3 regions of the Arthrobacter sp. ok909 genome follow, and region 1 is predicted to be linked to each of the others. Evidence: riboswitches for the same ligand, from Rfam matches in the RefSeq annotation. Region 1 holds a riboswitch; each other region holds the start of a gene.
The links. A riboswitch is a leader RNA that binds a small molecule or an ion and turns the genes downstream of it on or off. The one in region 1 is predicted to bind cyclic di-AMP.
Positions count from the first base shown of each region.

Region 2: another riboswitch for cyclic di-AMP. It lies ahead of BLR03_RS10150 (NlpC/P60 family protein); the one in region 1 lies ahead of BLR03_RS24130 (aggregation-promoting factor C-terminal-like domain-containing protein).
Region 3: another riboswitch for cyclic di-AMP. It lies ahead of BLR03_RS07770 (NlpC/P60 family protein); the one in region 1 lies ahead of BLR03_RS24130 (aggregation-promoting factor C-terminal-like domain-containing protein).

Region 1 is NZ_FNJS01000033.1:24,137-34,325, reverse strand. Features, by position in the region: gene BLR03_RS19790 (sensor histidine kinase) at 1-1,067, shown strand, start outside; cyclic di-AMP (ydaO/yuaA leader) riboswitch at 1,247-1,404, shown strand; gene BLR03_RS24130 (aggregation-promoting factor C-terminal-like domain-containing protein) at 1,406-2,209, shown strand; gene BLR03_RS19780 (bifunctional glycosyltransferase family 2/GtrA family protein) at 2,366-3,850, shown strand; gene BLR03_RS19775 (glycosyltransferase family 39 protein) at 3,851-5,920, shown strand; gene BLR03_RS19770 (ArnT family glycosyltransferase) at 5,927-8,077, shown strand; gene BLR03_RS19765 (HAD-IA family hydrolase) at 8,105-8,785, opposite strand; gene BLR03_RS19760 (VOC family protein) at 8,861-9,238, opposite strand; gene upp (uracil phosphoribosyltransferase) at 9,299-9,934, opposite strand; gene BLR03_RS19750 (phosphatase PAP2 family protein) at 9,947-10,189, opposite strand, start outside.
Region 2 is NZ_FNJS01000010.1:41,492-51,680, forward strand. Features, by position in the region: gene BLR03_RS23945 (hypothetical protein) at 1-31, opposite strand, end outside; gene BLR03_RS10115 (aspartate/glutamate racemase family protein) at 506-1,135, shown strand; gene BLR03_RS10120 (glycoside hydrolase family 16 protein) at 1,152-2,303, opposite strand; gene BLR03_RS10125 (hypothetical protein) at 2,512-3,138, opposite strand; gene BLR03_RS10130 (DNA alkylation repair protein) at 3,254-3,979, shown strand; gene BLR03_RS10135 (cation:proton antiporter) at 4,001-5,215, opposite strand; gene BLR03_RS10140 (hypothetical protein) at 5,212-5,649, opposite strand; gene BLR03_RS10145 (hypothetical protein) at 5,685-5,939, opposite strand; cyclic di-AMP (ydaO/yuaA leader) riboswitch at 6,113-6,313, shown strand; gene BLR03_RS10150 (NlpC/P60 family protein) at 6,318-6,998, shown strand; gene BLR03_RS10155 (sensor histidine kinase) at 7,117-8,124, opposite strand; gene BLR03_RS10160 (response regulator transcription factor) at 8,117-8,791, opposite strand; gene BLR03_RS10165 (VTT domain-containing protein) at 8,797-9,528, opposite strand; gene BLR03_RS10170 (phosphatase PAP2 family protein) at 9,533-10,189, opposite strand, start outside.
Region 3 is NZ_FNJS01000007.1:63,577-73,765, reverse strand. Features, by position in the region: gene BLR03_RS07800 (hypothetical protein) at 1-13, shown strand, start outside; gene BLR03_RS07795 (alpha-mannosidase) at 266-3,301, opposite strand; gene fdhD (formate dehydrogenase accessory sulfurtransferase FdhD) at 3,419-4,291, opposite strand; gene BLR03_RS07785 (molybdopterin molybdotransferase MoeA) at 4,414-6,111, opposite strand; gene BLR03_RS24350 (DUF6457 domain-containing protein) at 6,108-6,395, opposite strand; gene BLR03_RS07780 (molybdenum cofactor guanylyltransferase) at 6,417-7,154, opposite strand; gene BLR03_RS07775 (HNH endonuclease) at 7,296-7,796, opposite strand; gene BLR03_RS07770 (NlpC/P60 family protein) at 8,019-8,777, opposite strand; cyclic di-AMP (ydaO/yuaA leader) riboswitch at 9,073-9,256, opposite strand; gene BLR03_RS07765 (M23 family metallopeptidase) at 9,380-10,189, opposite strand, start outside.

The DNA.
Region 1 (10,189 bases):
TCCGGCGGACCATGAAGCCGCTGGAGCAGCTCTCCGAGGTGGCCACCAAGGTTTCCCGCCTCCCGCTGGACGCCGGCGAGGTGGCGCTCGGGGTGCGTGTCCCGGCGTCGGCCGCCCACCCCGGCACAGAAGTGGGCAGCGTGGGCTACGCGCTGAACCAGATGCTGGACAACGTCTCCAACGCCCTCGAGGCGCGGCAGGAAAGCGAGATGAAGGTGCGGCAGTTCGTCGCGGATGCCTCGCACGAACTCCGCACTCCGCTCACGGCGATCCGCGGTTACACGGAGCTGATGCGGATGACCGAGCATTTCACGCCCGACGGCGAGAAATCCCTGGCCCGTGTCCAAAGCCAATCCGAGCGGATGACCACCCTGGTGGAGGACCTGCTGCTGCTGGCGCGACTGGACGAGGGGCAGCCGCTCAAGGTCGCCGACGTCGACCTCACCCAGCTGGCCGTCGAGACCGTGAGCGATGAGAAGGTCATGGCCCCGGACCGGATCTGGCAGCTGGAACTGCCGGATGAGCCGGTGGTGGTGCGCGGCGATGCGGCCCAGCTTCACCAGGTCCTCGCCAATCTCCTGTCCAATGCGCGCAAGCACACGGAACCGGGGACCAAAGTGGTAACCGGCGTCATGCGTTCGGCGGACGGCAGCGCCGTGGTTACCGTGACGGACAACGGCAGCGGCATCGCCCCCGAATTCGTCGGCCGGGTCTTCGCCCGCTTCGCGCGGGCTGACGCGTCGCGCACCAATCCTGCGGCCAGTTCCGAAGCCAGCCCTGCGGCAGCGACGGCGGGGGCCCGGTCCGGGTCCGCTGCCCGCGGCGCTTCCGGCTCTTCCACCGGTCCTCTTTCCGGCTCTGTCTCCGGCAGATCCGGGGGTGCGGCCGGCAGCAATGGCAGTGGACATGCCACGGCGCCCGCACAGACGTCCGAGGGCACCAGCGGGCTGGGCTTGTCCATTGTCCAGTCGATCGTGGAAGCCCACGGGGGGACCGTCGAGGTCACGTCCCGGCCGGGCCGGACGGAGTTCGCTGTACGCCTCCCGGCCGTGCCGCCGTCGGCGTAACCGGCGCCGGGGCTACAGGTCGGCTACAGGAACCCGCGGGGGAATCTCGCGCAATGCGACACGCCGCCCCTGTGACTCCCGTTACCCAAATGTGACTTAAGTTCAGTAGTCCTGTACCGTTTTTCGAGTGCGGCCTCCATTTGTGCCGCATATCCGGATGGACGCCAAACTCTGCCGCTTCCCGGATTCCGCTGGACCAGGCAGAGGCGGGGGACCCAGAGTTCCCGGGCATTCTGCACACATGCGCCCTTGGGGTGAAGCCGACACGTGATATTCCGTGCGGCCGGATGACCTCATCCGAACCCGACAGCTAACTCCGCAGGCGTTGAGAGGCCATCATGACTGAATTCCAGGTACAAACGCGCCCTGACGGCGTTTCACATTCCCGCGCCGGCAAGTCGCGCCACCGTGCCGCACCGGCCCCGCAGGCATCCGTCCTGTCGCGGCTGGCCACCGGGCTCGGCATCACCGGACGCCGCGCCGCAGTGGTCACCGCCGCCTGCGCAGTACTGGTGGCTGGCGGCGCCGCCGCCAGCCAGGCCGCCGAGCCGGGCAGCTACGGGGCGACTGTTGCGAGCTCCCAAACGGCCACCATGGCCGATCCCCTGGCCAAGCTGAACTTTGAGCGGGTCCGGGTCGCCGCGCCGGCAGCTGCAGCGCCCAGCGGCGCGGTACCTCAGATCTCGGAGGTCAAGGCCACCGAAGCACCGGCACCCGCCCCCGCCGCTGCTGCCCCGGCCGCACCGGCCCCGGCGGCAGCCCCCGCGCCCGCTCCAGCAGCGGCCCCCGTTCCCGCAGCGGCTCCCGCGCCGGCACCGGCGCCGGTCGCCATCGACGACCCCGCCGGGGCACAGGCCTACGCCGCGGCCCAGCTGGGCAGCTATGGCTGGGCGCCCGGCGAGATGCAGTGCCTACAGAAGCTCTGGACCAAGGAATCGGACTGGAAGACGACTGCCACGAACGCCAGCAGCGGCGCCTACGGTGTGGTCCAGTCCCTGCCCGCCTCGAAGATGGCGAGCGCCGGCGCGGACTACATGACCAACTACCGGACCCAAATCAACTGGGGCCTGAACTACGTCAAGTCGCGCTACGGCTCCCCCTGTGGTGCACTGAACTTCCACCTGTCCCACAACTGGTACTAAGCCGGCATCACCAGCCAGCAGCGCCCAGGAGGCCCCGGATCCATAGCGATCCGGGGCCTCCTGCGCGCGTGCCCCGGCTGCACCGGGCCGGACTTCCACAGCCCCCGCACAGCTTGACCCTAAAGCCCTCATATGGGCCGCCGGGAAAGTTGAGGCATGACGTTCACAGACCAGGCCTCAGGAACCCTGCCACACTCCACGGCGACGCCGGCCGGTCCGGCAGCACCCGCCGCACCTTCCGGGCTTGCCGTGGCCGACGCGCCCGCCCCGGCCCGGTTCGGCGGGCCGCTCACCGCCGCCGGCGGCCGGCGCTCAGCTATTGACACACGCACCAGCACGCCGCTGCTGGACGTCACCATCCCGGTCTTCAACGAGGAGCGGGACCTCGAAGCGTGCCTGCGCCGGCTCCACGCCTATCTTCTTGGCTCCTTCCCGCACTCCTTCCGGATCACGGTGGCGGACAACGCCAGCACCGACGGAACGCTCAAGACGGCGGAGCGCGTGGCCCGCGAGTTCCGCGAGGTGTACGTGGTCCATATGGCCGAAAAAGGCCGAGGAAATGCGCTGCGCAAGGTATGGCTTGCCTCACCGTCGCCGCTCCTGGCATACATGGACGTGGACCTTTCCACCGATCTGGCGGCGCTCGGCCCCCTCCTTGCCCCGCTCATTTCGGGGCACTCCGACCTCGCGATCGGGACCCGGCTGGCCCGCAACTCGCGCGTGGTCCGCGGGCCGAAGCGGGAATTCATCTCGCGCAGCTACAACTTCCTGCTGCAGTCCTTCATGGGCGCCCACTTCAGCGACGCCCAGTGCGGCTTCAAGGCAATCCGCGCGGACGTAGCCCGGCAACTGCTCCCGCACACTTTGGACAACGCCTGGTTCTTCGACACCGAACTGCTGGTCCTGGCCGAAAAGTGCGGCCTGCGCGTCCACGAGGTCCCGGTGGACTGGACCGACGACCCGGATACCAGCGTGGACATCGTCCAGACCGCCATCGCGGACCTGCGCGGCATGGCACGGCTGAGCCGGGACCTGGTCTCGGGCCGGATCCCGGTTCCCGAACTGCGCGCCGCCCTCGCCCGCGGACCGCTTCCTGCTTCCTCGCGGGCCCAGGAACAAAGCCCCGGCGGAAGCCTCTTTGGACAGCTCGTCCGCTTCGGCAGCATCGGGGTGGCCTCCACCCTGGCATACCTGGTGATCTTCCTGCTCTGCCGCGGCATCATGGACCCGCAACTGGCAAATTTCCTCGCCTTGCTCACCACCGCCGTGGCCAATACCGCGGCTAACCGGCGTTTCACGTTCGGCATCCAGGGCAGCAGCCAGGCGGCACGCCACCACTTCGAGGGCCTGCTGGTCTTCGGGATCGGCCTGGCCCTGACCTCGGGCGCCCTCGCCCTGGTTCACAACGCATCAGGAGGGGCACCGGACCGCTGGCTTGAACTGGTCACCGTCACCGCCGCCAACCTCGCCGCCACAGCCGTCAAATTCCTGCTCTTCCGTCTGGTGGTGTTCCGTCACCGGCCCGTCACCGCAGTTCCCGGCAGCACCGGCACTCTTCCCGTGCCCGCCACCACCGCCGGCATTGCTCCAGCGCCCGCTGCCAACGATGCTTCCCTTTCCCGCACAGAAACGGCCCAGTAAATGACGTCAACCATTAGCCCCACCGCCGGAGCCCAGGCGGGCTCCCCCGCCGGCACGCCGGCACTCCAGGAATCCCCTGCCACGGCACTCGAGCCAGGCGGGACGGCGCCACAGCCGCCCGCATCCCGCCCGCCCGCATCCCGGAACCGTCGGGAACTCCTGGTGTTCGGACCGCAGCCCCACTGGGTGCGGCCCTCGGCAGCTCTGCTCCTGGCCATCACCGCCGTGTTGTACCTCTGGAACCTGGAAGCCACCGGCTACGCCAATTCCTTCTACGCCGCGGCGATCCAGGCCGGGACCAAGGACTGGACCGCGCTGCTGTTCGGCTCCCTCGACGCCGGGAACGCCATCACTGTGGACAAGCCGCCGGCCGCCCTGTGGATCCCGGCCCTCGCCGGGCGAATCTTCGGTTTCTCGGCACTGAGCATGCTCATTCCCCAGGCACTGATGGGAGTGGCCGCCGTCGCGCTTCTCTACCTGACCGTCAAGCGGGTGGCTGGGCCGGCCGCGGGCCTGCTGGCCGGCGGCGCCCTCGCGCTGACCCCCGTGGCCGCCCTCATGTTCCGGTTCAACAACCCGGACGCCATGCTTACCCTGTGCCTGGTGCTGGCCGCCTACCTCACCACCCGCGCCATCGAGAAGGCCAGCTGGAAATGGCTCGCCGCCGCCGGCGCGGTGATCGGCCTGGCGTTCCTGTCCAAGATGCTGCAGGGCTTCCTGATTGTGCCGGGACTGGCCCTGGCCTACCTGTGGGCGGCGCCCACCACCCTGGGCCGCCGGCTCCTGCACCTGCTGGCCGCAGCCGCGGGGATCGCCGTCGTGGCCGGAAGCTACATTGTCCTGTTCCAGCTGACCCCGGCCTCGGCCCGGCCGTACATGGCCGGTTCGGAGACCAACAGCTTCCTGGAACTCACGTTCGGGTACAACGGCCTGGGGCGGATCACCGGGTCCGGCGGAGGCATGCCCGGCGGAGGCAACATGGGCGGCAACGCCGGAGGCCCGGGCGGCAACGGTAACGTCGGCTTCGGTGGCGCGGCCGGGATCGCCCGGATGTTCGGGACCAGTTTCGGCGGCGAGGTGTCCTGGCTCCTGCCGGCGGCCCTGATCCTACTGGCCGCCGGGCTGTGGTTCACCCGGCGCGAGGCCCGGACGTCAAGGACCCGTGCGGCGCTCCTGCTGTGGGGCGGCTGGCTGGCGGTGACGGCCGGGATCTTCAGCTTCATGAGCGGCACCGTGCACCCGTACTACGCCGTGGCGCTGGCCCCCGCGGTCGCAGCCCTGGCGGGCATCGGCGCCGTGGAACTGTGGCGGGGCCTGGCCTACTGGCCCGCACGGATTGTCCTGGCCGTGACGGTACTGGCCACCTCAGTCTGGTCCGCCGTGCTCCTTGGCCGCGACCCGTCCTGGCTTCCCTGGCTCCGGGTGATCGTCGTGGTCCTGGGCGTCCTGGCGGCCGTGGCGCTGCTCCTGCGGGTGGACAGCCTCGCGGGGCTTCCGGCCCGGTTCCGCAAGGCCGCCACGGCCGGCGTCGTGGTTCTGTCCCTGCTCGCCGGCGGACTCGGCAGCACCGCATGGACGCTGGCAACGGTGGCCCAGCCGCACTCCGGTTCGATTCCCACGTCCGGGCCCACCGCGACCGCGATGGGCGGCGGCTTCGGGATTGCAGGCAGGGCATTCGGTGACCGCGTGAACGCCGACACCAGCGGCGCGCCCGGGGCGCTCGGCGGACCCGGCGAGGCAACGGCCCCGGCCGAGCTGACGACCCTGCTGAAGTCCTCCGGTGCCAAGTGGTCCGCGATTGTCTCCGGCGCCACCCAGGCCGCAAGCCTGGAACTCGCCACGGGCACCAGCGTGATCGCGCTCGGCGGCTGGAACGGCGGAGATCCCTACCCGACACTCGCGCAGTTCCAGGCGATGGTGGACCGCGGCGAGATCGGCTACTTCATCTCCGGCGGCATGGGCGGCATGGGCGGGGGCCGCGGCGGCAACTCCGAGGTCGCCGCTTGGGTCGAGGCCAACTTCCAGGCCCAGACCGTGGGCAACGCCACCGTCTACAAGCTGGGGGCATAGGGCGCCATGACTGACACCCTGAACCCCAGGACGGGCCGAACGCCGGGCCGCACGCCGGGACCGGAGGGGCCGCAAGCCCCGCACCTCCCACAGGTCCCGCCGCACCAGCAGCTCCCGAAGTCCCCGGTGTCGCCCGAGTCCCCGAAGTCCCCGGACTCGCCGGCACCCCGGGCGGCTGGCGCTGCACGCCGCGGCCCCGGAGCCTGGCGGCCGCGGCTGGAACTGACTGCCCTGCTGGTGGCCACGGCCGTGCTGAACCTGTGGAATCTGGGGGCCTCCGGCTGGGCCAACGCTTTTTACTCCGCCGCGGCCCAGGCCGGGTCACAGGACTGGACGGCCTGGTTCTTTGGCTCCTCTGACGCCGCCAACGCCATCACCGTGGACAAGCCGCCGGCGTCGCTGTGGGTGATGGGGCTCTCGGTGCGGCTCTTCGGGCTCAGCCCGTGGAGCATCCTCGTGCCGCAGGCGCTCATGGGGGTGGGCACGGTCTGGCTCGTGTACCTGGCCGTCCGCCGGGCCGCGGCCCCTGCCACGGCCGATCCCCGCCTGGCCCACCGGGCCGGGCTCCTGGCCGCTGCGGTCATGGCGCTGTCCCCGGTGGCGGTGCTGATGTTCCGCTTCAACAACCCCGACGCCCTGCTGGTGCTCCTGATGACCGCGGCCGCCTACGCCGTGTTGCGCTCCATCCAGGATGCGCGCCTGCGCTGGCTCCTGTTTGCGGGGGTTCTTCTGGGCTTCGGGTTCCTCACCAAGCAGCTGCAGGTCCTGCTGGTTGTGCCCGGCTTCTCTCTCGCCTACCTGCTCGCGGCGCCGGCCGGGCTGGGCAGGCGCATCGTTCACCTGCTCGGTGCGGGTGTGGCGATGGCCGCCGCGGCCGGGTGGTGGCTGGCCGCCGTCGAGCTCATTCCCGCGGCGGACCGCCCCTACATCGGCGGCTCGCAGAACAACTCGATCCTGGAACTGACCCTCGGCTACAACGGCCTGGGCCGGCTGAGCGGCGATGAAACCGGGAGCGTGGGCGGCAGCAACGGCTGGGGCACGCCCGGGCTGTTCCGGCTCTTGAACAGCGAGTTTGGCGGCCAGATCGCCTGGCTGCTGCCCTCGGTGCTGCTGCTCGGGGCGGGACTGCTGTGGCTGGGGCGCCGGGCGCCACGCACCGACGCCGTGCGGGCCTCAGTGATCATCTGGGGTTCCTGGGTGGCGGTCACCGGCCTGACGTTCAGCTTCATGGCCGGGATCATTCACCCGTATTACATGGTGGCGCTGGCTCCCGGGATCGCCGGGCTCGCCGGGCTGGGCAGCGTCCTGCTCTGGCAGCGGCGGGACCAGCCCGTGGCGGCGGCGGTGCTCGCCGCGGCGATCGCGGCGGCCGGGGCCATGGCCTCGGAGCTGCTGGGCCGCACGGCGACGTTCGTGCCGTGGTTGCGCTGGGTGGTGCTCCTGGGCGCGCTCGCCGCGGCGTGCCTGGTGCTGGCCGCCGCCGCCCCGGGATGTCAGCGGCTTGGATTTCAGGGGACCGGGGTCAAAGCGTCCGGCATGAAGGCGTCCAGGGCCATGGCGCGGACGACGGCGGCACTCGCGGTGGCCGCTGCCCTCGCCGGACCGCTGGCGTACTCGCTGTCCACCGCGGCCACCGCCCACAGCGGCTCGATCGTCAGCGCCGGACCGGCCGTGTCCGGCCGGGGCGGGGCCGGGATACCGGCGGCCTTCGGCGGCTTCGGCGGTCCAGCCGCGGGGAATGGCAACGGCACGTTCACGGGTACCGTCCGCGGCCCGGGGGTCGGCGGGGCGGGCGGCATGGGCGGCCTTCTGGGGGCCAGCACGCCGTCGGCGGCCCTGGTGACCGCGCTGCAGACGAACGCCGGCAAGTTCACGTGGGCTGCCGCCGTCGTCGGATCCAACAACGCCGCCGGCTACCAGCTGGCCACACAGCTCCCTGTGATGGCCGTCGGCGGGTTCAACGGCACGGACCCGGCGCCGATGCTGGCACAGTTCCAGCAGTACGTGGCCGACGGCAAGATCCACTACTTCATCGCCGGACGCATGATGCAGGGCGAAAGCGGATCCAATGACGCCGCCCGGATTGCCGCGTGGGTGCAAGACAATTTCACCGCCCAGACCGTGGGCGGGACCAGCGTGTACCAGCTGGCGCGGTAGGCCGTGGCGTCCGGACGGCGGCTCGTCCTAGAAGTTGAAGGACAGGGTGCGCACGCCAGCGACCGTGAAGTGCGTGGTCACGGCAACCTGGGAGTAGTCGGGGATGTGAAGCACGCCGTCGGGCAGCTCGCCGGCGTTCGGGCCCACCGCCACGGTCCGGATGCCGGCGGCGACTCCCGCGGCGATGCCCGCCGGGGCGTCCTCGAACACCACGGCGTCGGCCGGGTCCACGCCCAGCAGGGCGGCCGCCCGGAGGTATCCCTCGGGGTGCGGTTTGCCTCGGGCCACGTCCTCGGAGGTGACCGCGGCGGCCGGGATGCCGATCCCCGCGGCGGCCATCCGGACCTCGGCCAGGTCCCGTGAAGCTGACGTCACCAGCGCCACGGCATCCGGCGGCAGGCTCGCGAGCAGCTCCAGCGAGCCCGGCACCGGGACAATGCCGCGGGTCTCGGCCAGCTCCATCCGGCCCAGTTCCGCCGTGAGGGCGTGGATATCCGCGCCGGCCGGGGCGAACCTGCGGACCGTGTCCATCGCCTGGACTCCGTGGGAGGAACGCAGGATCTCCCCGACGTCGAGGCCGTAACGCCCGGCAAAGGTGGTCCATACCTGTTCCACGATGCTGGTGGAATCCACCAGTGTGCCGTCCATATCGAACAGGACGGCGCGGGCTGTCAGGGTCGTGGCACTGCGGCGGGAGGGAAGGCTCATGGTTCCATCCTGCCCCATGCCCCCGGTCTTAGGCTCTGCGGGGGCGCAGGCGTCACCGGGCGCAATGTGGCGGGATCAGCCGTTGGGCCGGCCGGGGATGTATTGCACGGCCCATTTGTTGCCGTCGGGGTCGGCGAAGTAGATGAAGTGTCCCCAGTCCTGGACGTCGATGTCGCTGACCTCCACGCCGTTGTCCTTGAGCTGCCGGTGGGCGGCCTGGATGTCGCTGACCACGAGCTGAAGGCTTGGCGCCGTGCCGGGCGGGGCGTCGTTGAGGCCCTCCCCGATCGCGATCGAGCAGCCGGAGCCCGGCGGCGTCAACTGGACGAACCGGATGCCCTCCATGGGGCGTTCGTCGTAGTCGGCGTTGAAGCCCACCTTGTTGACGTAGAAATCCTTCGCCCGGTCGACGTCGGACACGGGCACAAACACGAGTTCAAGTTTCCAGTCCATGGCGCACAGGCTAACGCGGGCCGCGGTAATGCGGAAGGGATCCCCCGCGGGGAGCGGATGCTAGCCGGCGATGCCGTAGAGGCGGTCTCCGGCGTCGCCCAGGCCGGGCACGATGTAGGACTTTTCGTTGAGCTTCTCGTCGATCGAGGCCAGAACAATGGTCACGTTGGCCTCGGACAGCTCTTCTTCCAGCTTGGCCAGGCCCTCGGGGGCGGCCAGGAGGCAGATGCAGGTGACGTCGGAGGCGCCGCGCTTGAAGAGGAACTTGATGGCCTCGCGCAGGGTTCCGCCGGTGGCCAGCATGGGGTCGAGGACGAAGATCTGGCGGTCCGTGAGGTCCTCCGGGAGCCGCTCGGCGTAGGTGATGATGTCCAGGGTCTCTTCGTCGCGGGCCATGCCCAGGAAGCCGACCTCAGCGGTGGGGACCAGTTTGGTCATGCCCTCGAGCATGCCGAGCCCGGCGCGCAGAATCGGGACCACCAGCGGGGTGGGCTTAGTGAACGCGGTGCCGATCGTGGTGCTGACGGGCGTCTCGATGGTCACCGGTTCGGTGCGGACATCGCGCGTGGCCTCATAGGCGAGGAGCGTCACAAGCTCTTCGGTGAGCTGGCGGAAGACCGGGGACGGGGTGTTCTTGTCCCGCAGAACGGTGAGCTTATGGGCGACCAGCGGGTGGTCCACAACGAGAGTGCGCATGGGTCAAAACTATCATCCGGATCCCGGGGACCGTCCGGCTGGGCCGGGAGTATCGGCGTCGTCCGTCCCTGCCCGGGCATTGGCGCTGGCGGCGCCTTCGTACAGGTGCGCGGGGTGCTCGAAGGTCGGCGCGGGGCCGGCGTGTTCGCGGTGCCGCAGCACATGGAAGAGCCGGTGGGCCAGGATCACAATGCCCACCCAGGCCAGTCCCAGCACCCACCCGACGATCACATCGGTCATCCAGTGGTGGCCCAG
Region 2 (10,189 bases), on a different contig from region 1:
GGTTGTGCTCCGGCGTAGTGTCGGCAAGCACGGCTTCGATGATTCTGGCGGCCTGATGTCGGATTCCGGCCGCACCAGCGGCATGCTCTGCGCCGGATGCCAGGTCATCGCGATCCTGGTCCTCCGGTCGCTCTGGAGTTGACGACGGCCCCACCGACATGGCAATTCCTTTGATCAACGTTCCGGCTGAGCCCGGAACCGGTCTTCCGCCTTCCCCCCATCCCGGGTATGGGACCCGGATCCGAAGGCGGACCACCGAGACACACGATACAACGGCGACGGACGCGCTTCCCCAGTGGAAGCGAAGTTTTTGCCAAGCTCATGCGCAGGTTACGTCGTCGAGGCCCTGAGCGGCCCCGCATCCGCGATCGCCACGTCCAAAATGCCGGCAGCGCTTGCATTGGTCATCTCCCCGAAAACACATGGAAATACTCGCCGAGTAGCCTCGCAGCAAGGTATCCGTTCGGAAAGGTAGTGCGTCATTCATGTTGGACTGATCCGGGTAATGACGACGTCGGACCGCCGCCTGCTCCAAACCCACGGGAAGCTCCTGCAGGAAGCATTCGGCTTCACCGTCAGCTCCCGCTGCATTCCGGACCAGCCGTCCGGCGTCTACGATCAGGCGTCGCTCGAGACCGCAGCCCCCAAGGTGGTCCAGTTGGCGCAGGAAATGGCCGGGCAGGCCGACGCCCTGATTATCAGTTGCACGTCGGACCCGGGGCTGGCCGCAACCCGGGCGGCCGTGGATATCCCGGTCATCGGGGCGGGCGCCGCAGCCGCGGCCGCCGCACTGACGTTCGGCGGAAGGATCGGGGTCCTGGGACTGGGTGCCCATGTGCCGGGCCCGATCGCGGATTCGTTGGGCGACCGCATGCTGCTCATTGACGGCGGAGGGCGGCTCGAAACGCCCGATGCGTTCCTGATGCCCGCCGGGATTTTCGATGCCCTCGCCGCGGCCCACATGCTGGTTGATGCCGGCGCCGACGTCATTGTCCAGGCGAGCACGGGGCTGAGCAGCATCGGCATGGCGGACGTGCTCCGCCGTCGGCTCGGGGTGCCGGTCATCGACGCCGTGACGGCGGCCGGCTCTATGCTCGTCTCAGCGGTGGTTGCCCGCGAACTCCAGAAGGTTTGAATCCGGCAACCGAGGCCTACTTGTAGACGCGGACCCAGTCGACCTGCATCTGTGAAGGCTTCGTGGCTGATCCGTCAGGGAACCAGTCCAACTGCAGCGTCTGGTGCATGCCCACGGAGGGCAGGTGCGCCGGGTTCGTGTCGGAGAAGGTCTTCACGCCGTCGATGTAGCCGGTGATGCCGGCAGGAGTCCACTCGACGGCGTAGTTGTGCCATTGAGTGGTGTCGATGGTCGTGGCCGCAGCCGTCTGGAAGTTCGAGCCGCTGCAGGCATAGTGCAGGAAGAACTTGATCTGGGCGGTGTTGGTGCTGCCCTCGGCGTAGTCGATCTCGGCGCAGTTGGTGGAGGCGTTGTTGCTGGGCCACAGGATCAGCACGGGGTGGTACTTCGGGTCCCGGGCGTTGGTCCGCATGCGCGTTTCCCACTTGCCGTACTTCTGCTCGGCAAATTTGGCCGACATGCCGCCCGTGGTGCCGGCCGAGTTGCCGCTGACCGTGGCCACGCCATTGGCAACCGACCAGGCCTGCGGGCTGCGGAGGCCCTTTCCGGCATGTCCGGTTCCGTTGAAGACGCTCCACTTGGTGGAGTCAGGGGCGCCCGTGTTGGAGAACTCGTCGCCCGCGACAACCGCACCCCAGCCGCGGGCCGTGGCGGCCTGCAAACCGTCGCCGGTGGCGGCGACGGCGGCCTGGGCGGAAACCGGTGCGGCCGGCGTCGAACCCGCGGCGGCTGCCGCCGGCGCGGCACCCGCGGCGGGCGCATCGACCGGCGCGGCTGCGGGTGTGGCGGGGGCTGCCGGCGCCGCCACAATCCCGGGATCTGCTGCTGCAGTGGCCGTCCCGCCGACCGGCTTCAGTGCAGACCCGGTGGCAGGCGCCTTAGTCGCTGCGGCCGCCGACGGCGTCGACGCCACGGCAGGACGTGAGGCCTCGCTGGCCGGGGAAAGGGCTGCGGCTCCTGCCGTTGGAGCAGCGCCGCACCCGGTCAGGGACAGTGCGCCCATGGTCAGCGCAATGGCGATTTTGTTGAAGTGTGTCGTCTTGAACTGTGCTTCTTTGGACTGTGCATCTTTGGACGGTGATTTCGTGAACAACGGACCCCTCCGGGCTTGGTGACTGGCGCACACAACCGTCGCTGCCAGGGCGGCGGCCAGTGCGGGAAGCTTCATCCGGCCCCTGCCGCAAGGGCACGGGCGAGCAGGCGCCGAACGGCGCAACCGGGCCCGGCAAGGGCCAGTCCGGGACCCTGCGTTCGGGCCAGGCCTTCGCGGCCAGTCGCCTACGTTACTGGATCGTTACCTTGGCCCGCAAACCTGTGCGTGTCGCCGCAAGTGCCGGAGTCGCGCGGCTTGATCGGACGCGGCGGCCCCGCGCCCCTCATTCTCCAGACGGAAACTCGTAGGCGGCCGGGATCTTTGCCGGGGGAGTGCCATAGCTTAGGACGATCTCGTCGTGTGCCTTCAACGGGAGGTCCCGGATGCCGGAGCCGTACTTCTGGCCGTTCACGTAGAGGGTCCAGCCGTCCAGCGATCCCGTCCCGGTACCCGGGGCGCCGCTGCCTCCAAGGACGCCCCATTCCGTGAAGAGCTGCCCGAGAGTAAAGACCTGGCCGGCAGTGGGGGACTCGATGTGGACCACGCCGGTGGTGTCGTGGGTGTGCAGCGCGGAGATGCCGTTGGCCCTGTTGTCCGGGCCGGCCGTGATGCCGATGTTGGCCGGCACAGCTACGGCCTTGCCGTCCTTCAGCACGTCCAGATGCGCATGGTAATGGTCCACGTTCCCCTCGGCTGTGAGCACCGAGAGACCGGCCTGGGCGATCCGGCCGGGAGCCCCTGCGATGTCGAGGCCAAAATCGGCGGCGGAGGCCGGGGAGGTCGTCGGCGCCGCTGACGTCGCGGGCACCTCGGGGGACGGCCCGGAAGCAGCACACGACGCCACCCCCAACGTCACGGCGGAAAGTGCGACGGCAAGGGCCAGCTTGGGGTGCCTGGTGGTGGTGTGCATGGCTGCGAGAACCGCTTTCGATCGGAAACCTGTCCCAATCAGTCTAGGTAGGCGCAGCCGCCGGAGCGCGATTCCGCGTTTTCCCGCCCGCGCCCCGAGGGGAAAGAATGGACCCGTGAGTGATGCTGGCGAATTCATTGACCTCGCGCTGCAGCGGGAAGGCTCCTGGAGCCGTGCGGAGGCGCTGCGGTACGGGCTGGGAAGGAATCCTGGGGGCGGTGGCCTCGGTTTCTACGGCGCCTCCGTGGGGGCCGTGCGCGGGACCGTCCGGGATGCCGGCCGCCGGTATTCCGGACTCGCGCATGATGAGATCACGGCACTGAGTTCCGAACTGTGGGCCGTGCCGGTCTTCGAGCGCCGCCTGGCAGCGGTGGTGCTGCTGCAGGACAACGTGAAGCTGTTGACTAACTCGGATCTCACCCGGTTGGAGGGCTTCATCCGGGAGGCTCGGCTGCCGGACCTCGTGGATCCGCTCGCCGTCGACGTCGTCGGGCCGCTCGTGGACGGTCTGGACGTCCTGGGCAGGGTGCGGGCTGTCAGCGTGCTGGACCGGTGGGTGCGCGAGCCCGATCCCTGGCTGCGCCGGGCCGCGCTGCTTTCGCCGCTGATGGCGCTGCGCGCCGGCGCCGGGGATTGGGACAGGTTTGTCCGCCACGCGCGCGCGGTGCTCGGCGAGGACGTGCCGGGTTTCACGTTCGACGCCGACACGGACGCCGACGGCGCCAGATCCGACCGCGACACAGACGAAGACGCCGCGGCCGTCCGGGCCGCCGTAACGCGGGTCCTGGCGGAAATGGCCAAGAGGAGACCCGAGCTACAGTTCACGCCCGTCGGAGGGTGATGTTTCCTTACCCAGTCTCGTTCAGTGTTTCGGAGCGCTTGGATCGCCTGGATCACCTTGGCCGGCGGTGCTGCCGGCTTCGCTTGACCCGCCGCCGGCCTTCGCGGGCAGCGTGAACCTCTTGGCTGCCCGAGACCCGGCCACGGCGCTTGCGGCGATTGTGATCAACGCACCCATCAGCAGGGCTGCTGCCTCGCCGGGGAACAGTACGTCAAGCTGCGTGCCGATACTCGCAGCTGCCACCGGCACGCCGAGCTGGGCCGCCGACAACACGCCGAGCGGCAGGGGGAGCCCCAGGAGCGCCAAACCGGCATGCGCCAGCAACGTTCCGGCTCCCAGCGCGAGACCGAGCGCAATCATGTCCGGATGCCCGGCCAGGTCCTTGAGCGTGAGGGATGCGCCCAGCCAGACGAAGAACAGCGGACCCAGGAAGCCGTCGCTGAGGGCAAAAAGTTGCCGGGCCAGCCGTCTCGGTTCGCCGACGGCCGCCACCACCAGGCCGAAGGAAAAGCCCGCCATCATCACGGACACATTGCCGAAAGTCGCGACACCGGCCAGGGCAAACAGCACCGCCAACTGGATCCTCAGCTCCAGGGCAAACTTGCGGTTTTCCGAGAGTTGGTGCACGTGGCCGCGGATTCCCGTGCTCTCCAGCCATCGGAGTACGAAGAAAAGCCCCACAGCGCAGCCCGCCACGGTGAGTACGGTCAGGGCCGCCCGGCCTGCGTGCGGCGGATCCACCAGGAGCGGCAGCGCCACAATGCAGGCTATGTCCGCGATCGCCACCTGTGCGGTCATGGAAACGACGTCGGGTCCGCCGAGGCGCAGAGAATCGACGATCGGGAGGACCAGCGCGGCCGAGGAGGACGCCAGCAGCACGACGTAGAGGGGAGCATGTCCAGTCCCGAAGAGCAGGCCGATGCCGGTCCCGACGACCACTGCGGCCGCTGCGGCCGCTACGGCCCGGCGCGTGCCTTTGCCGAGGGCGGAGCGAATTTGAGGATCCCGCACGGGAACATGAGTTCCGGCCACGAACATCATCAGCGCAAACCCGATGTTAGCCAGGAAGCTGAACGTAGGATCTGCCGGGTTCACCAGGCCCAGGCCCGTCCGTCCGATCGCGATCCCGGCCAGCAGTTCGCCCAGTACCACCGGCAGCCGCCAGTGCACCGGCAGCGCGAGCAAGGGACCAGCCAAGGCGACGACGGCGATCAGCGCCAGGGTCAGGAAAGTCATGGCTCGAGACTGCGGGACGGCCCCGGGCCAATCGGGGCAACAAGCTTCACCGGAATGTCGGTGTTCTCGTCCGTGAGGTAGGAAGCGCAGACCCGGTGATAGCCGTCGGCAATCTGGGCCGCGACTCCGGCGTCGAGGTCCCCGCGGACCAGGAGGACGGGGGAGAGCGGACGGCCGTCGGCAATCTTGGCCAGGTCGGAGGCCACATGGGGGTTGTCCCGGGTCAGGAGCGGCAGGCCTGAGGCCCGCAGGATATCCTTGGCCACGTGATGGGTTACCGGCGCCAGGCGCAACGACTCCACGATGGCGGCGGCCCTGGCATCGTCGGTGAGCAGCGAGAGATAACGACCGGCAGCCGGATAGTCGTGTTCCTCGGGCTCCCCGTGCCAGAGCACCGGGTTCCCGTCATGGCCCTTGTCCGAATCCTTTGTCATGGAATGAGACTAGTCCCGTGGAGGGTGCAGCGCCCCTACGTTCCTGACCGCCGTTCCACCACCGCGTAGGCCTTGCCGTCCAGGAAGGCCCAGTCGCTGACAACCATGAACCCGAGGGCGTCCACCCGGTCGTTCAGGACGTGTTCGTCGAAGCCGCCGTCCCGTGGCTCCGCATCCCATGTGGACACATGGACGTCCGGGCCGTCCAGGATCAGCAGTTCGGTATTGACGTCGAAATCCTCCTGGGGCTGGTTGCTCAACTGGCAGATGGCGACACAGTGGCTGTTCATTTCGGGCCTCCGCTTCCAAGGTGGTGCTGATGGCATCATCTTATGGTCGAAAAGCTGCGCCGCCCTATGGGCAACTGCCGGACCGCACCGTGGCCCGTTACCTGAATGTGACATTCGCCTGCGGTTCGCGCTACGGTGGATAAGTGCCTGTTGTCTCCGATACGGGCGCTCCCCAGCCGATTGCCTAACTCTGCCGCGGCCCGGGGGTAACTCGCACCAACGACCGGCAGAGACGGGGAAACCACTTTTGGCCTGCTGATACGCAGGCCTTGGGGTGAAGCCGCACAGTGCCCGCAACGACGGGCCCGGGAGTGCGGCCGGGTGACTCCCATCCGAATCCGACAGCTCACCTCGCAGGCACTGGGAGAGGCTACATCCATGTCTTCAATCAATACTTTTGCGCGCCATGCCGCCGTCCTCGCCGCCGCATCCGGCCTGGTTCTTACCAGCGGAATGGCCGCCAACGCAGCCCCGGCACCCCTGCAGCGGGACTCTGCTCCGGCCTCCGCCGCAGACGTCAAGGGACTTCTCAGCGCGCCCGTCAGCGCCGATTCAAGCGTCAAGATCAGCTTCGACCGCCCCGCAGTGAGCTCTGTCGCAGCGCCGGTCATCGAACAGCCCAAGCCCGTTGCCGCTGCTCCCGCAGCAGCGCCGGCGGCAGCACCCAAGGTGGCCGCTGCGCCGTCCGTGCAGGTGCAGGCAGCTCCGGCGGCGCCCGCCCCGGCCGCGGCACCGGCTGCAGGCGGCCGCAACGCCATCATGCTTTCTGCCGCGTACAGCCAGCTGGGCATCACCCAGGACTGCACCGCGATGGTGGAAAAGGCCCTTGGCGCGGCCGGTAAGCCCGTCGGCGACATCGGGCCCCGGGCCTTCCTTGGCCTCGGAACCGTTGTGGCGGCCCCGCAGCCCGGTGACATGGTGGTCCAGTCCGGCCACGTCGGCATCTACGCCGGCAACGGCCAGGTGATCAGCGGCGGCATGAACGGCGCCAACCAGACGATCGTGCACCCGCTGTCCTGGCTCACCGCGACCGGCGGCGTGACCTTCGTCCGCGCCTAAACCCCGTAGGGGCCAGACAGCCCTCCCGGGGCCATCCAGTCCGGAAAGACCGGCGATCGATTTTCCCTTGGGGGCAAGCGATCGCCGGTCTTTCCCTTGCCCGGATTCTCACGGATTCCTAGGGATTCCCGACGGCGGCGAGCGGAAGCGTCATCTTCATGACGGTGCCGGCGCTGCCGGTGGAGGCAACCTCGACGGCACCTCCGGCAGCCACTGCGATTTCCCGGACCAGGGCCAAGCCGATGCCAAAGCTCCGTTGTCCCTGCGTTCCTCCGGTGCTGGCGGTCCGCACGAAGCGGTCAAAGATCCGGGCCTGGTCCACGCCGGTGATCCCGGTCCCCGTGTCAGCCACCGTGATGACCGCGCGGTTTTGCTCGATCGCCGTCGTGATGGTCACACGGCCGCCCGGCGGGGTGTGGGAGAGGGCGTTGTCCGCCAGGGCCAGGACGGCGCGGCGCAAGGCGTTGGCGTCGATCCGGGCCAGCGGCCGGGCATCGGCGGAGAAGTCCAGGCGCACGTCCCGTTGCTCCGCGACCAGCCGCAGGCCCTCGGCGACGCCGGAGGCGGTGCCGGCGAGGTCGGCAGGCGCTGCCGAGCGGTCAGGGGCGTCGGTGGTGGCCGCCAGGAGCAGTTCGTTGACGATCCCGGTCAGCGTTGCCGCGTCCTCCCGGATCCGGGCCAGGTCCTGGGCCTGTTTGGAGCCGGGCTCGGTGTTGCGCTGGGCAAGCTGGATCCGGGTGTCCAGAATGGTCAAGGGGGTGCGCAGTTCATGGCTGGCGTCCTGGACGAAGCGCCGTTGCCGGGCCAGGGCGTCGCCGAGGGGGCGGATGGCGCTGCGCGCGCTGAGCCATCCGACGATGCCCGCCAGCACGATTCCCGCGACCCCGGCGATGAGCATGGCTTCGAGCACGTCCCGGGAATCCAGGTAGGCGTAGGCCGTCCCGGCCGATGCCGAACGCGGAACTTCAGGATGGGCCAGCTGGTTGACGAGGTACAGGGCCGTGGCGGCGAGGAGTCCAAGGACCATGACCGCGCAGGCGGCGCTGATCCGCAAGGCGACCTTGAGGGAGGCCTTGCGCAGTGTGGAGTGGTCCGGGGTTTCGCCGGCGCCCCCGCCGTTACTCATGGGCATCGCCGATCTGGTAGCCGACGCCGTGTACGGTGCGGATGACGGCCTTGGAGATCTTCCGGCGCAAGTGGTGGACGTAGGTATCGATCACCCCGGGCTGGTCGGAGGCATGGAAGTGCGCTGACAGGAGTTCGTCCCGGGTGAAGACCCGGTCGGGTTCCGCGGCCAGGGCTGCCAGCAGCTGTCCTTCCTTTGCGGTCAGCGACACCGTGTGCCCGTAGACCGAGCGGATCGAGCGCTGCGCCGGGTCAAGTTCCCAGTCCCCGATGCTCAGCGGTGCCGGCACGGCGGCATAGGTGCGCGTCAGTGCGCGCAGTCGTGCCGCCAGTTCGCCGGCGTCGAACGGTTTGGTCACGTAGTCGTTGGCGCCGGCGTCCAGACCCCTGACTTTCTCCTCTGCGTCGCCCAGCGCGGTCAGGATCAGGATGGGCGTGCCGATGCCTTTGGACCGCAAGGCCCCGATGAGGGCGATGCCGTCCATCACGGGCAGACCGCGGTCGATCACCATGACGTCCCAGGCCTCGGTCAGCCCCGCGTGCAGGCCGTCACGACCGTTGGTGACCAGCCGGACGTGGTAATCCGGGTCCAGCAGCTCGGCGATGAGCGGTCCGAGGGCGGCGTCATCCTCAACGAGCAGCAGAGACGGCCGGTCAGCGGTTGTCATGTCAGCTATTCTTCCGTGACCAATTCCCGGGCCGGCAGTCCCTCCCCGGTTTCCGCTTCCGTGTCGCCGGCAGCTGGCCCCGCGCGCCGGCTGGTGCGGCGGCGCCTGAGGAACTGCACGATACCCGGCACGACGGAGAGCAGGACCATGCCCACGGCAATGACGTCGATGTTTTTGGCGACGATGTCAAAGTGCCCCAGCCAGGTGCCCAGCATCGTCACGGAGATTGCCCACGCCGCCGCGCCGGTGATGTTCCAGAGGACGAAGGACTTGTACTCATAGCGTGCGATCCCGGCACTGAGCGGCGCAAAGGTCCTGACCATGGGGACGAAGCGCGCGAGCACGACGGCGGCGCCGCCGTGCCGCCGGAAGAAGTCTTCGGTGGTGGTCAGGTGGGCCGTCTTCAGGATCCGGGCATCGTCCTTGAACCATCGCCGGCCGAAGGTCCGGCCCAGCATGTACCCCACCTGGTCCCCGACGACGGCGGCCGCGGTGACGACGCCGATCAGCACCGGCAGCGTCAGGTGCAGCTGCTGGTGCAGGAGCCCGGCGGTGAAGAGCAGCGAGTCTCCTGGCAGGAAGGGAAAGAGCACGCCGGACTCGATGAAGACCATGAGCGCGATGACGCCCAAGGCTCCCGGGCCCAGACCGGCGAGCAGGCTCGCCGGATCCAGCAGCGACGGTGACCCGGCGGCCTGCGCGGCCGGAAGGAGGGCTGAGATGTCCACGGTGTGCAGGGGGTTACTTCCTCTCAGATGCCGGCTCAGAGGCCAGCGGGCGGGCGATGGCACGGGCAGGTAGCCGGTCCGCGATCCTCGGCGCGGCAACGTTCCAGAGGCCGGTGAGCATCACCACGGCTGCGCTCGCAGCCAGGAATGATGCCGTGACGTCGGAGGGGTAGTGGACGCCGATGTACAGCCTGGACCACGCCACGATGAGCGCCATCGCCGCGGCCGCGAAGGCCGTTACCTTGGCCCAGCGGGTCCCGCGGGCCAGGAAATACAGCGCGAAACCGAGAGCGACGGCAAAGGACACGTGGCCGCTCGGGAAGCTGTTGGAGCCGGTTTCCGGTGCCAAAGGATCGAACAGCAGCGCGGGGTTCGGCCGCTGGCGGGCCACGAGGATCTTGAAGAATTCGCTGGCCACCCAGCCGGAGACTGCCACCAGGCCGAACGCTATCGCCTTGACCAGTCCGCCGCGGAACAGCCAGATGCACAGGGCGACGGCGGCGATCAGTGCGACGCCGGCGACCGGGCCAAACACGACGTTCAGTATCATCGCGACGGCGGTCAGGGCCGCGGCGTGATGCTGGCTGAGGTCCTGATCGACCCCGAGTTCGGTGGCGCTGAAGCCCGGCGTCAGCTGAGCCGCCAGGCCGAGAGCCAGGACGGCGGCGGA
Region 3 (10,189 bases), on a different contig from region 1:
GAACAAAGGGTAGGGCATTCACAAAATCATTAGACCGTGAAAGAATCATGAATGTGTGAAAGCGACATTCGCTTTGTGTACGGAACTTAGCCGTGCGAAGCAGAGGCAGTCGCCCAAGCGCCATTGGGGGGATGAGTGGTAGCGGTCCGCATGGACCGCTCCCACTCAGCCTGTTTAACGGTGCTTTGGCCGGAACCCCGGTCGTTCCCGTTGCCCCAAAGGCAGCGCCACAGCGTCTCTTTGCCTCGCCTTCGGCGCACAAACCTCAGCGCACAAACCTCAGCGTGACCAGCTGGAACGGGCGCAGCGTGAGCTCGGCCGAATCAAGGGCAGCCGTCACGCCCGGCGCATCGACGGGCCGCTCCAGCAGGTCCACGGCGCGCACTCCGGTCAGCGGGAAGTTCGCCGTCACGAGGCCCGTGGACCGCTCCCCCAGTGATTCGTACAGCCTAACGATCACGTCGCCGGAGCCGTCCTCGGCGAGCTTGACGGCCTCGATGACGAGCGCTTCGTTGGACACGGTGAAGAGCGGTTCAACCCCGCGGGCTCCCCTTGCAAGCCGCGGTGCCAGGTTGGTGCGGTACCCCTCTTCGACGGCGTCGGCGATGCTGGCACCCGGCCGGATCGTGACCCGGAGCTCGTGCCTGCCCTGGTCCGCGCCGGGATCCGGAAACTTCGGCGCCCGCAGGAGCGAGACCCGCACTGTGGTGGTGGTCCCGCCGTCGTCCTCCCGGACGTTGCGGGTGACGTCGTGGCCATAGCTGGACGCGTTGGAAACGGCCACCCCGTAGCCGGGCTCGGCGACGTGGATCCAGCGGTGGGCGCAGATCTCGAATTTCGCCGCCTCCCACGACGTGTTGAGGTGCGTGGGGCGGAACACGTGCCCGAACTGCGTCTCCGCCGCAGAGCGGTCCGCCCGGACGTCCAGGGCAAAGCCGAGCTTGAGCAGCTTTTCGCTTTCCTGCCAGTCCACGACGGTGGAGATCGCCAGGGAGTCAGCACCGGCCGCGAGCGCAATCCGCTGGGTCACGGCCGAGGAGCCGGCCATCCGTTCCACCACGACGACGGCGTTCAGGCCTTCCGGACCGGGGCCGCGCTGCAGTGCGACCGATCGCGCCTCCACCAGCCGGACGACGTTCCTGCGGTAGAAGGCGTCGATGTCCCACGCGTCCCATTCATTCGGTGTGTCCCGGTGCAGCTCCAGGAGGTTGCCGGACTCCCCGGGAGCAATCGCCTCACGCCCGGTGGCATAGTCCATGAGCGAGGCGAGCAGTCCGTTGGCGTCCACCACGGCCCGGATGATGCCGTTGTCCAGGATGTAGCCGCCGTTCGCTTCCGTGACGGCCACCGGTTGCCCGGACGGGACCGGCTCGGCAGCGGCCAGGGCCGGCACGCCCTGGCGCTCGTGTGGGGCGGCATTGAGGAGGAATTCCCGGTTGCCGGTGCCAAGTGCCGCACCCGCGGCCTCGGTGATGATGGCTTCAAGACCGCGTTCGACGGCCGCGTAGTTGCGTTCGGCGTCCTGGTGGACCCACGCGATGGAACTGCCGGGCAGAATGTCGTGAAACTGCTGCAGCAGGACCAGCCGCCACAGCCGGTTGAGCTCCGCCGCCGGGTAGCTGTGCCCGGCACGCACTGCCGCGGTGGCACTCCAGAGTTCGGCCTCCCGGAGCAGGTGCTCGCTGCGCCGGTTCCCCCGTTTGGTCTTGGCCTGGCTGGTGTAGGTGCCGCGGTGCAGTTCCAGGTACATCTCGCCCACCCAGACCGGCAGGGGCTCATACTCGGCCTGGGCATGGGTGAAGAAGCTGGCTGCCGAGCCGATCCGCACCTTCGGGGATCCTTCCAGGTCCGCCGTGCGCTGCGCCGCGGCCAACATTTCGCGCGTGGGTCCCCCGCCGCCGTCGCCGTAGCCGAACGGAACCAGTGAGGTGGTTCCGCGTCCGTGGTCGCGGTAGTTGCGCTCCGCGTGTGCCAGGTCCCTGGCGCTGAGGTCGGAGTTGTAGCTGTCCACCGGCGGGAAATGCGTAAACACCCGGGTGCCGTCGATGCCCTCCCAGTTGAACGTGTGGTGCGGCATCCTGTTGACCTGGTTCCACGAGATCTTTTGGGTCAGGAACCAGCGGCTGCCTGCGGCCCTGATGATCTGCGGCAGCGCCGCTGAGTACCCGAACGTGTCCGGGAGCCACGCTTCCTGGCAGTCCACGCCGAACTCGGCCAGGAAGAAGTTCTTGCCCTCGAGGAACTGCCGTGCCATGGCCTCCCCGCCGGGCATATTGGAGTCAGATTCGACCCACATCCCGCCGACGGGAACGAACTGGCCGGCCCGGACCTTGTCCACGATGCGGCCGAAAAGCTCCGGATAGTACTCCTTCATCCACGCGAGCTGCTGGGCTGAGGAGCAGGAAAAGATGAAACCGGGGTCCTGGTCCATCAGCGCGACGACGTTGGAGAACGTTCGGGCGCACTTGCGGATGGTCTCCCGTACGGGCCACAGCCAGGCAGAGTCGATATGGGCATGCCCCGTGGCCACGAGCTGGTGCGCCGAGGCGTAGGCCGGCCGGGACAGGACGCCGGCGAGCGCGGCCCGGCCGGCCTCTGCGGTACCGGCCACGTCCTCGGGGTCCATGATGTCCAGCATGCGTTCGAGTGCCCGCAGGATCTCGTGGCGGCGGGGCAGCTCGGTGGGGAGCTCGTGCATGAGCCCGCTGAGCGTGAGGATGTCCTGTTGCAGCTCCCAGACCGTCTGGTTGAGCTCGGCGATGGCGATCCTGCCGAGTCGGTATTTCGGCTCGCTGCCGGACGTCGCCTTGTCGCCGTAGGGCGTGGCGGCGAAGGTCCAGTTCTGGGACAGGTCGGGGTTGGCCGCGGCTTCGACGTAGAAGTCAACGGCCATGCCGCCGCCCAAGAGCTTGAGCGGGATGTACTGGTTCCGTGGGGAAATCGCCTTGATGATGGTCCCGTCGGACCGCCAAGCGATGCCTTCGCACTGGAAGCCCGGGAGGTCGCCGCTGAACCCCAGGTCCACGAGGATTTCCACCGACGTGCCGTCCGCCGTACCCCAGGATTCCGGCACCTCGCCCTGCAGCCGGAGCCATTTGGTGCTCCACGGCCGGCCCCAGGCCGCGCCGTGTTCCTGCGGCGTGAACTCGTGCCGCAGGGCCTCCAGCGCGGGCACGGGCTCGTCCGGTGCGTCCCAGCTGCTCAGCGTCAGGGGCAGGGTGCGCGGGTAGACCGCGGGGGCGATGCGGTCACGCAAAAAGCGGTCCAGCCGGACTTCCGTAAGACGGCGGTCGTCGTGCAATGTGATCCTCTTCAGCGCTGGCGGGTCAGCGCTGGCGGGCCCGATTGACTCCAGTCAATGGATAAAATTTACGTCGCGGGGAACCTTTTGGCCAAGTGCCGCCGTCAGCCGGTCACGCTAGCCGGCTGCGGGTGCCGGAACGGCGACCCTGTGCTGGCCCGCGTAGATGTTCAGGCTGGTCTGGCGGCTAAACCCGGCCAGCGTCATCCCGCTGGCCTCGGCCAGCTCGACGGCCAGGCTGGAGGGTGCGCTGACGGCGGCGAGGACCGGGATTCCGGCGAGGGATGCCTTCTGGACGAGCTCGAATGAGGCCCTGCCGGAGACCTGCAGCACGGTTCCCCGGAGCGGTAGCAGGCCCTCGCGGAGCGCCCAGCCGACCACCTTGTCCACCGCGTTGTGCCGTCCGACATCTTCCCGGAGGCACAGCAGGTCCGCCGAGCCGTCGTCGGAGATCCTGAAGAGTCCGGCGGCATGCACTCCGCCGGTGACGTCAAAGACGTCCTGGGCGGACCGGAGGGCCTGCGGGAGGGCCGCCAGCGTCTCCACGGGGATGGTCAGCGGGTCCTCGGCCGGGCTGTAGTGGGAGGATTTGCGGACGGCGTCGATCGAGTCGGTCCCGCAGATGCCGCAGGAACTGGACGTGAAGACGTTGCGGCCCGTCTCCGGCCGGACGACGTCGGGCCGGAGCTGGGCCTCCACGACGTTGAAGGTCTGGACACCGTCGGCGTTTTCGCCCGCACAGAACCTGAGCGAAACCAGCTGCTCGGGGGTCCAGATGACCCCCTCCGAGACCAGGAACCCTGCGACGAGGTCGAAGTCGTTGCCCGGCGTCCGCATGGTGACGGAGAAGGACATGCTTCCGATCCGGATTTCCAGCGGTTCCTCAACGGCGAGGACGTCTTCCCGGTGGCGGACGGGGAATTCGAGGGCCTGCGGGGAACCGTCGAGGACAATCTTGTGCACCTTGCGGCGCTGTGTCACGCGGCCCATCCGATACTCCTAAGCAACATGGTGTGAGATTTTCTTGGTCGTTACGTTGGTTCCATCATTGCAAGCGCCCGACCCTGAAGCCAGCGCGGCAGAGGCCGGGGGCCGGGGTTGGCCCTCGAAATTCAGCCCAGGAGGGCGCTCCAGTCCACCGGCCCGTCGCTGGCCGAGGTTTTCCTGGCTGTCCGCTTCGGCGCCGGCTTGGGTGCGCCGGAGGCCGCCGCGGCGTCCGGGAGTGGTGTGCCCCATGGAAGCGCGAACGCGGGGACCAGTTCCCCCAACTGGACGCCGTGGGGCGGGACCACCAGTACGCCGTCGGCCGCGGCGAGGCCCCGCATCATGCCCGGGCCGGTGTGTTGCGCCGGGGATGCCATGCCGTACACCAGCCGGAAGGGCATGAGGCGAGTCCGGCCGGGATCGGCGTCAATTGTTGAACCGCAGGGGACCTCGCTGAGCGGCGGAATAGAGCCGTGGCCCAGGGCCGCGAGGAGGGGGGCTCCGATGGTGGACAGAGCCATCATGGCCGCGAGCGGGTTCCCCGGCAGGCCGAGGATGTACCTGCCGTCGGGCAGCTCGGCGAGCACGGCAGGGTGGCCGGGCCGCATCGCGATCCCGTCGATCAGCAGGCGGCCGCCGAGCTCGTCCACCGAACGCCGGAGGTGGTCAGTTCCGGAACGGCCCGTGCCGCCGGTGGTGATCACGACGTCGGCGGGCAGGCTTTCAGCGGCAGGATCGGCAGCCGGAGCAGCGGACCTGCCGCCGGGCGCGTCGCGGAACGGGATGTCTGACGCGCTGCTTGACTGGCTGCTTGACGGACCGCTTGACTGGCCGCCGCCCGCGGGGACGGGCTCCCCGTCCTCAAGCGCGGCGAGCCATTCGGTGTAGGTATCGCCGATTTTCATCTCTTCGGTACAGATGCCGCCGAGCATCCCCACCGCTGCCGCCAGTTGGGGACCGAACGTATCCCGAACTTGCCCGGGCGCCGGCAGTCCGGACGTCACCACCTCGGAGCCGGTGAGGACGAGGCGGACCAGGGCCTTGCCGAGCACGGGCAGCGTGTCGTTCCCGGCCAGCGCGGCGAGGGCCAGGTGAGCCGGATTCAGGACGGTGCCACGTTTGATCAGAACATCTCCGGCGGCCGCTTCTTCGCCGGCTTTCCTGATGTGGTCACCATTTCGCGGATCCCCCGGCTTCGCACTGCCGCCCAGCTTCAGGACGGGCAGTCCGTCCTCGTCGGTGCCGATGACGCCGCTTTCACTGCGCAGCACCGCCTTGGCCCCATCGGGGATGAGGCCGCCGGTGGCAATCCGGCTGGCCTGGTGCGGCGCCAGCCGCTGGTTGGGCTCGGCCAGGATCCACGGACCGCTGCCGTTGACGGCCCAGCCGTCCATGGCGGAGGAGGCGTAGTGCGGCATGTCCTGCAGGGCAACCACGTCCGCTGCCAGGGTCCGACCCAGGGCCTGCCGAAGCGGCACGGGGGCGGCAGGGATGGGAGTGGCACAGTCGAAGGCGAGCTGCCGGGCCTCCAGCCATGTGTGGGCCAGATGCCGGTGCTGTACGTCGGCACCGTCCTGGCCGGCACCGTCCTGGCCGGCACTGTCCGGTTCGGCGGCGTCGTGACCGGCAATGTCCGGCCCGCCAATGTCCTGGCCAGCAGAGTCCGGCCCGGCAGAGTCCGGTGCGGGAGCGTCCAGGGCACCGGCTTGGGGGTCGCCGGGGACGGCCTCCAGGCCGTCCTCAAGGTTGTCCCCGACGCCGTCAGCGACGTTATCCCCGCGGGGGACGCTGGCGGGTCCGCTGCCGTCTGGGGCCGCAGGCGTCATGCCCCGGAAGCTTCGGCGGCTGCATAGTCTGTGGCGAGCCGGCGGGCTACGGCCATGGCGGCCTGCATGGACGAGGCGTCCGAGGCCTTCCCGGAGCCGGAAGCCAGGCCTGCTGCAAAGCCTGCGATGAACGTGGTCAGCGGAGCCGCCGGTCGCACCACCGAGTGCGCGGCTACGCCTGCCAGGGCAAGGACCTCGTTCACGTCAATCTCAACGCCTTCCAACTCCAGGGCCTGGAGCAGGGCACGGCACCAGTCTTCAAGCGTTTCATCCTGGCTTTTCACCGTTTGCCTCCATGGTCGAGTTCAGCTGGGGAGTTCCGGCCCGGAACCCGGACCGGGGTCTGAAATCCTGCCGGATACCCCTAGCGCGGAAGCGTCATCCCAGGTGTCAACGTCATCCGTGGAACCGGGGGGAACGCGAACTTCCCGCACGTCCAGCCTAGCAAGAAGGGCGAAGACGGACGCGTTTTCCAGGCTGCCCGCACGCGCGGCGTCCGCGGCACTTCGTTGTAGCGCAGCCGTGCCATAAAGCCCGGCGAGCGGCTGCTTCCGGCCGTCGGCCGACACGGCCATGACGCCGTCGCCCGCCTGCCCCGGCTGATCCGCGGCTGGCGCCGCGTCCCCGGCCTCTGCCAGGTTCTCGGTCGCCGTTTCAGTCACTGCCTCCGCCAGCATCTCCGCCAGCGTCCCGGCCAGGGCGCGGACCGCGGCGGCCGAGCGGGGCATGTCACAGGCCAGGACAAGGGTGAACGGCGCGGGAGCGCCGGCGTCGGAGCGGCCGGCGTGCTCGGCGGCCAGCGCGTTCAGTCCCGCGGCGATCGCGGCGGCGGGCCCCGCGAACGCCGGGTCTTCCCGGCAGTTCAGGGTCCCGGCGGGCAGGTCCCCGGGGTCAGGACCGACGACGACGACGCGGCGGGCACCGCCCGCGGCGCGCAGCGACCGCTCAAGCAGGGTGGCGCCGTCGTAAGTCAGCCGCGACTTGGGCACACCGCCCAGGCGGGCCGACCTTCCGCCGGCGAGAATGATGGCATCGAACTCCACCGGATCAGCCTAGCGCGGCGCGAGCTGCCCGGAGGCTCGGGCGCCACGGGCGGGGCCCGGGGTCGCGGCCATGGCCACGGCCACGGCCACGGTTAGGGCAGCAGCCGGGGCAGCGGTTCAAGCGGTAGGTCAAGAGGTAGGTCAGGCGGCCGATTCCGGCAGCAGGAACGGATCCCACGCGGGGGTAGGCTTCTCGAGTTCCTTGATCTGCCAGATGGTGCCCTTCGGGGGACCTGGTACAAATCCGAGTTTCCAGCCCATCTCTGCCGGCGTGTGGTCGCCCTTGGCATTGTTGCAGCGCAGGCAGGCGGCCACGAGGTTCTCCCAAGAATCGGCGCCGCCACGGGACTTGGGCTGGACGTGATCGATCGTGTGGGCTGCCTTGCCGCAGTACGCGCAGTGGTGGGCATCGCGGCGGAGCACGCCGCGGCGGCTGACCGCCGTCATCGTGTTGTACCGCGGCCGGATGTAGCGGTTCAGGAGGATCACGGACGGGCGGCCCAGTATGTCCTGCGGGCCGACAACGGGGTCGTCCCCTTCAGCCACCACGCTTGCCTTTCCGGTCAGGACAAGGACGAGCGCCCGGCGGAAGGTGATGACCGCCAGCGGTTCATATCCAGCATTCAGAACGAGAGTGCGCATCCGCATACCTCTTCACGGCCGCACCCGCCAGGGGCACGAGGGCCGGCTGCCCTGTGCATGGTCGGGCTATGGATCGACAAGACAAGAGTAAACACTCAACTGCCAGATCACCGAATGTTTTTTCGGCGGTGCGGCCCCCAGCGCGGAAAATTCATGCCCCGGTAACACGAAAGACCCCCGCCTCAAGAGGCGGGGGTCTTTGAAAGTGCGGGGGGCTTGCGCCTAGCCGCCGACGCGGATGAAGACCGGGCCGGAACCGACGTTCACGCTGTAGAGAGCGGTGGTGCCGCCGTTCCAGCCGCCGTGGACTGCCATGCCGTTGCCGACGTAGACAGCGATGTGGGGCATGCCCACGCCACCGTTCTGGTAGTAGGCGAGGTCGCCCGGACGAGCTTCGGCGGCGCTCACGGTGCGGCCGAGGGACAGGTAACCTGCCGGCCAGCCGTGGTAGTGGATACCGGCCGCGGCCAGGGCGTTGGTGGCAAGGGCGGTGCAGTCCTGCGCCACGCCGAGCTGTGCATAGGCGGCGGCAGCGATAGTTGCACCGGCGCCGCTTCCGATTCCGGCAGGGGCCAGGGCAGCTGCGCCGCCGTTGACGCCGGCCTGGGCGCCGCCGGCCTGGGTGGCTGCGGCGGTCTGGACCTGCACGACGGGCTTGGGAGCCTCGACGACGGGAGCCGGCGACGTGGTCACGGCGGGCTTCTCGTAGGAAATCGCAATGGTGGAAGCAGCCGAAATCGTGGCCGGAGCCGACGACTGGACTTCCAGGGCGGAAGCGGAGGTGGATTCGCGCTGAACATTGGTCTCAGCAGCGTTGGCTGCGATTCCGCTGGTCAGAACCAGACCGGAAGCTGCGGCGATGACCGCGGCCTGACGGCCCATGCCGCCGGCGTTGTCGCCGACTGCCTTGGCAATAACAGCCAGCGAGTTGGTCTTGGTGACCTCGGCGCGGTGCCGTGCAACGGTTGCACGAGTAGTCATTAAGTTCTCTCTTTCGTGATCCTTGGACCGCGCGTTTTTGGGCGCGGGCTGAGGACGCTCCGGCATCTTGGGGGTACGCCGGATCGCCCCGAAATGGGTTACTTAGCGAAGGGTGTACTGCGAAGACGCGCCAAAAGCGGGAACTGCATGCTGTCCGGACTCGGTGGAGAATGAGCCAGCGGAACGTGATCCCATCCGGGCGCCGGCAAGGGCGGCACGTGATGTGGATGTCAGCGGGCTCAAAAGAGCCGCGCCAGTGCGCATACGCGCAGCATTGTGGCGTGAAGACACGAAAGTAGCCTCTCCCAATGCCTACGAGGTGAGCTGTCGGATTCGGATGGGAGTCACCCGGCCGCGCTGCTTCCTGGGAAGCGTTGCGACTTAACCCCTAGGCCTTCTTTCGAAGGCCAAAATTGGTTCCCCCGCCCCTGCCAGACGATGTAATGCGAACGGACCTTGAGCGGTGGCAGAGCTAGGCAATCCACTCAAGAGCGCCAACTTCGGAAAAGTTGGCGTGCTTCAAACTCTACAGGACTCCGGACCCAATGTCACATTCAGATCACGGCGTGTCCCGGGAATTTGAGAGTTGTCCATCGTCTTTATTAGAGCCAGCCGAGGGGGTCAACGACGTCGCCGTTGACCATCACTTCAAAGTGGAGGTGGCAGCCCGTGGAGGCGCCGGTGGTCCCGCTCAGCGCGACGATATCGCCGCGGGAGACCTTCTGGCCGACCTTCACCGAGGACGACGACAGGTGGTTGTACGTGGTCTCCAGACCGTTGCCGTGGTCAATGACCACACGGTTGCCGCCGCCGTAGGGGTGCCATCCGTTGAAGGTCACGGTGCCGCTGGCGGCGGCGTGGACCGGCGTGCCGCACTGGGCGGCGAAATCCTGGCCGCGGTGAAACTCCCCCGGACCGCCCGTGATGGGGCTCACACGGTAGCCGAACGGCGATGCCGTGATCAGTTGGTCCAGCGGCGGACCCAGCGTGCCGGCTGAAGCCGCGCGGGTGATGCTGCCGACGGACTGGGCGCTCAGCAGTTGCTTGAGCTTCCCGTCCGGGTCGCCTTTGGTGGCGACGGCCGTCCGGCTGAAATCGAGCTTTGCGGCGGCGGCAGCCGTGACATCCGGCTGCGCTGCGGCCGAGACCGTGCCCGATCCGTCCGCGTTCGAGGCCATGACCGGGCTGGTAACGGGGACCGTCACCGTGAGTACCAGACCAGCCGCGGCCAGTGCGATGCCGGCCTTCTGCCCCACGCCGCTGGCGGCGGCAAAATCCGTTACCTGACGGAACGGACTGCGGCGGCTGCGGCGCTCGTCCCGGTGCGGGTCGCGCGGGCGTTCGGCCGTATACGCGACGCCGGGACGCGGCTCCGGAGCGGGACCGGTTGCGCGGCGACGGCCCCTGGCGGT